DNA from 2 places in the Streptomyces sp. NPDC048288 genome. Region 2 is predicted to be linked to the other one. Evidence: predicted binding sites of a transcription regulator. Region 2 holds the regulator's gene; the other holds the start of a gene.

Region 1 (2,391 bases), on a different contig from region 2:
GACCGCCTTGGCGCCCTGGATGTCGTACGCGTCCTCGGTCCGCTCGTTCCACGGCAGTTCGAGGACGGTGTCCAGCCAGGTGCGGATCCACGAGCCCTCGGGCGACTGGTCGCTGGACCGCTCCAGCTTGTCGACCTCCTTGAGGGCCGCCTCGCGGACCTTCTCGGGCAGGTCGGCGGCCTCCACGCGGGCGCGGTAGTCGTCGGACTCCTCGCCGTCCTTGGCCGAGTCGCCGTTCAGCTCGCGCAGCTCCTTGCGGACCGCCTCCAGCTGACGGCGGAGCAGGAACTCGCGCTGCTGCTTGTCGACGCCCTCCTGGACGTCCTTGGCGATGGTCTCGGCCACATCCTGCTCGGCGAGGTGGTCGCGGAGCTGCTGGGTGGCCAGCTTGAGGCGGGCGACCGCGTCCACGGTCTCCAGGAGTTCGATCTTCTGCTCGGTGGTCAGGAACGGCGAGTAACCGGAGTTGTCGGCCAGCTGGGACACGTCGTCGATGGCCTGCACCCGGTCCACGACCTGCCAGGCGCCGCGCTTGCGCAGCCAGGCGGTGGCGAGGGCCTTGTACTCGGTGACCAGTTCGGTGACATTTCCGGGCACCGGGTCCGGGACGTTCTCGTCGACGCGGGTGCCCTCCACCCACAGGGCGGCGCCCGGACCGGTCGTACCGGCGCCGATGCGCACCCGGTAGCGGCCGCGGATCAGCGCGCCCGGGTCGCCGTCGGCGAGGCGGCCGACCTGCTCCACGGTGCCGAGCACACCGGTGCCCGGGTAGGTCCCGTCGACCCGCGGCACCAGCAGCACCTTGGGCTTGCCGGGCTCGGTACGGGCGGCGGCCTGCGCGGCCTCCACGGCGGCGCGTACATCAGGGTCCTTCAGGTCCAGCGGGACCACCATCCCGGGCAGCACGACCTCGCCGTCGAGAGGCAGCACAGGGAGGGTGAGTGATGCGGACGTCGAAGCCATGATCTCCCCTTAGGCAGTCAACTTGAGCTATGCCGACTCAATGCTTGGGGGCGGAGAAATGTTCCCATGCATATGTTCGCTCTGAGCGATCGACTGGTGACCTGGCCGAACACGGTCCCGCGCCCGGAAAAACAGTTGATCCGCGCGGGCGCATTCCCCGTACGGTCGCCCGGTGACCGACACCGACCGCACGGCGACCCTGCTCGCCGCCTACGACGCCCAGATGCGCGCCGTCCAGCCCACCCCCGCGCCCGGGATCACCTACGAGCACGACGGTGCCCTGCTGCGGGTCGTCGGCCAGCACCGCGGCTTCGTGACCGGGCCGCGCGACTGGGGCGGGCTGCGCGGCGCCGGCCTGGACGCGGCGATCGCCCGGCAGCGGGACTTCTTCGCGGCACGCGGCGAGGCGGTGGAGTGGAAGGTACGGGGCCACGACGACCCGGCGGACCTCCCCGACCGGCTCCGCGCGGCGGGCTTCGTACCCGAGCCGCAGGAGACGGTCGTGATCGCCCCGGTCGCGGACCTCGCCGTACCGACCCCGGCACCGCCCCCGGGGGTGACCCTGCGCCGGGTCGCCGACGACGCGGACCTGGACCGTGTCGCCGCGCTGGAGACCGCCGTCTGGGGCGCGGACATGACCTGGATCGCGGAGTACCTGCGGGGCCGGCTGGCGGTGGACCCGGACGGCACCGAGATCTACGTCGCCGAAGCCTCCGGGGAACTCGTCTCGGCGGCCTGGGTGGCCTTCCGCCCGGGCACCGACTTCGCCATGCTGCTGGGCGGCTCGACCCTCGCGGCCTGGCGCGGCCAGGGCGTCTACCGCGCCCTGGTGGCCCTGCGAGCGACCCGCGCGGCGGCCCGGAACGCGACCCACCTCCTCGTGGAGGCCTCCGACGACAGCGCCCCGATCCTCAAACGCCTCGGCTTCACAGCGGTGACGACCACCACGCCGTACGTCTGGACACCGGCCGACTGACCAACGCCGCCCACTTCAGCGCCCCGACAGGGGCGCGGGCTGTATTCGATATGCGGCTCCGCCGCGCGGGCGCGACCAGCCACGACGGAGCCGCACCCGGCAACCGCCCGAAACCCGCCACGACGAATGCCCCGCCGAACGCCACCGCCACGACTTCGCAAGGCCATCGCTACACCACCGCAACGCAACCCACAGGAAAATCCCCGAAACTGCCAGCTGGTTCACAGCCAGAAGCCGAACAGCTGAACAGCACCGCGCATCGGGGCCCGGGGGGACACATGAACGAGAAGCCGACAACCGGGCCGAGCCGACGGGCCGTGCTCACCGGCGCCGCCGTGGTCGCGGCCGGCGCCGCGGTTCCGGTGGTCGTACAGGCCATGGGCGACGACGGAGGCGGAGGCGGCACCACCACCCCCGCCCGCACCGCCTCCGCCGCCCCCGTGGCGAGCCGC
Region 2 (2,391 bases):
GACGACACGCTCGCCCGCAGCGCCGGCTACCACTACAAGGTGGCCGCGCTGGACGGCTCCGGTCACCTCTCGCCGTACAGCGACCCCGCATACGTGCACCGGGCACCCGCCGCTCCGCGCGACCTCACGGCGACGGCGGACATCGGCGCCGCGCTGCTGTCGTGGACGGTCAAGCCCGGGGACGGCCGTGTCCTGGGCTTCCACGTCTACCGCTCGAAGACCCTGCCCGTGAACACGGCCACCGCCACGGAGGTCACCTGCACCACCACCTACACCGAGTCCGCCGACGGCTCACGGCGGTACAGCTGCGGCGACTACTCGGCGGAGGAGGGGACCACCTACCACTACGTGGTGACGACGGAGGACCAGATCTCCACCGTGTCGCTCCCCTCGGACACGGTCACCGTCACCACGCTGGAGTCGGACAAGCCGCCCGCCCAGGTGACCGGCCTGACCGCGACGGCCACCGAGTACGGCATCGAGCTGGACTGGGACGACAACACCGAGCCCGACCTGAAGCGGTACGTGGTCTACCGGGGCACGGTCCTCGGCGAGGAGGGCGACCAGGTCTGCTCCGGCGGTGAGTGGGCGTGGCTGAACGCCGGCACCTCCCACTACCGGGACGTGCGCACGCCCGACGGCGACCACGCCTGCTACTGGGTGGACGCGATCGACACCGCGGGCAACTCCAGCCGCTGGCTGGGGCCGGTGAGCGCGGTCGCCGTCGACGAGCTGGACCTGACCCCGTCGGTGGCGACCCCGGAGGGCTCCCCGCTGACCCTGACCGCGGACACCCCGGACTCGGGCGGTGTCCACCTCGGATGGAGCGCGGTGGACTCGGCGACCGGCTACCAGGTCTACCGCTGGGACCCGGCGACGAAGACGTACGAGAAGCTGGCGGCCACGACCGACCGCTCCTACGACGACACCACGGCCACCCGCGGCACCACGCACTACTACTGGGTGACCGCGCTGTACGCCGACGGCACGGAGTCGGCGCCCGGGGCGGACTGGGCGATCCTGGAGCCGTAGCCACGAGAAGGGCCCCGGCCTGCGGCCGGGGCCCTTCCACGTGCGTACTGCTAGTCCTTGGCCTTCTTCGGCCGCCACACCACCAGCGCGCTGGTCTGCTGGACCTCCTGGTACGGGACCAGGTCGCGGCGGTACGACGCGTGCACCGCCGCTTCCCGTTGCTGCATCGCCGCCGCCGCGCCCTCGACGGCGGCCGAGAGTTCGGCCACCCGGGACTGCAGCGCGGCGACCTGGTTCTCCAGTTCGATGATGCGTTTGATGCCGGCCAGGTTGATGCCCTCGTCCTGGGACAGCGCCTGCACCTGGCGGAGCAGTTCGATGTCGCGGGCCGAGTAGCGGCGGCCGCGGCCGGCCGTGCGGTCGGGGGAGACCAGGCCGAGGCGGTCGTACTGGCGCAGCGTCTGCGGGTGCAGTCCGGAGAGCTGGGCCGCCACCGAGATGACGTAGACCGGGGTCTCCTCGGTCAGTTCATACGGATTACGTCGACGGCCGTCCATCTCTGTCATGCTCCCTTCGCGGCCTCGAACAGCTCGGCCCGCGGGTCCTCGTCCGCGGTCGCCTCGCGATACGCCTCCAGCGCGTCACGAGCATTCCCCGACAGGTCCTTCGGGACACTCACCTCGACGGTGACCAACAGGTCGCCGCGGGTGCCGTCCTTGCGGACCGCGCCCTTGCCGCGGGCGCGCATGGTGCGGCCGTTGGGGGTGCCGGGGGGCAGCTTCAGGGTGACCGGCGGTCCGCCCAGGGTCGGGACCCTGACCTCGCCGCCGAGCGCCGCCTCGGTGAAGGTCACCGGGACGGTCACCGTGAGGTTGTCCTCCTTGCGGCCGAACACCGGGTGGATGTCCACGTGCACCATGACGTACAGGTCGCCCGCGGGGCCGCCGCGTTCGCCCGGTGCGCCCTTGCCGCGCAGCCGGATGCGCTGGCCGTCGGTCACCCCGGCGGGGATGCGGACCTGCATGGTCCTCGACGACTTGGCGCGGCCGCTGCCCTTGCAGTCCAGGCAGGGGTGCTCGGCGATCAGGCCGCGGCCCTTGCAGTCCGGGCAGGGGTCGGTGAGCGAGAAGCCGCCTCCGGATCCTCGCGCCACCTGGCCGGTGCCGACGCAGGTCGGGCACACCCGCGGGGTGCCGTTCTTGTCGCCGGTGCCCGAACAGGCCTTGCAGGGGGCCTGCGAGGACATCCGCAGCGGGACCGTGGCGCCCTCGATGGCCTCCGTGAAGCTGAGCGTGACCTCGGACTCGATGTCCTGGCCGCGCCGGGGCTGGGTGCGGGAGCCCGCCCCGCCGCCCCGGTTGAACAGGCCCCCCAGGACGTCGCTGAAGCCGCCGCCGCCCCCGCCGAAGCCGCCCCCGC

Evidence for each region. Region 2 encodes HspR, which represses chaperone genes until heat shock. Its sites were predicted from a motif close to TTGAGNNNNNNNNNCTCAA; they were not measured.
Region 1: lon (endopeptidase La) is a predicted target of HspR. The motif match lies at 986-1,004, and genes of this name have one in related genera.

The regions. Positions count from the first base shown of each region.
Region 1 covers NZ_JBICZD010000016.1:90,738-93,128, forward strand. The annotation lists gene lon (endopeptidase La) at 1-963, opposite strand, end outside; gene ACGFZS_RS42275 (GNAT family N-acetyltransferase) at 1,136-1,939, shown strand; gene ACGFZS_RS42280 (sulfatase) at 2,218-2,391, shown strand, end outside.
Region 2 covers NZ_JBICZD010000002.1:350,799-353,189, forward strand. The annotation lists gene ACGFZS_RS07925 (PA14 domain-containing protein) at 1-1,032, shown strand, start outside; gene ACGFZS_RS07930 (heat shock protein transcriptional repressor HspR) at 1,083-1,529, opposite strand; gene dnaJ (molecular chaperone DnaJ) at 1,535-2,391, opposite strand, start outside.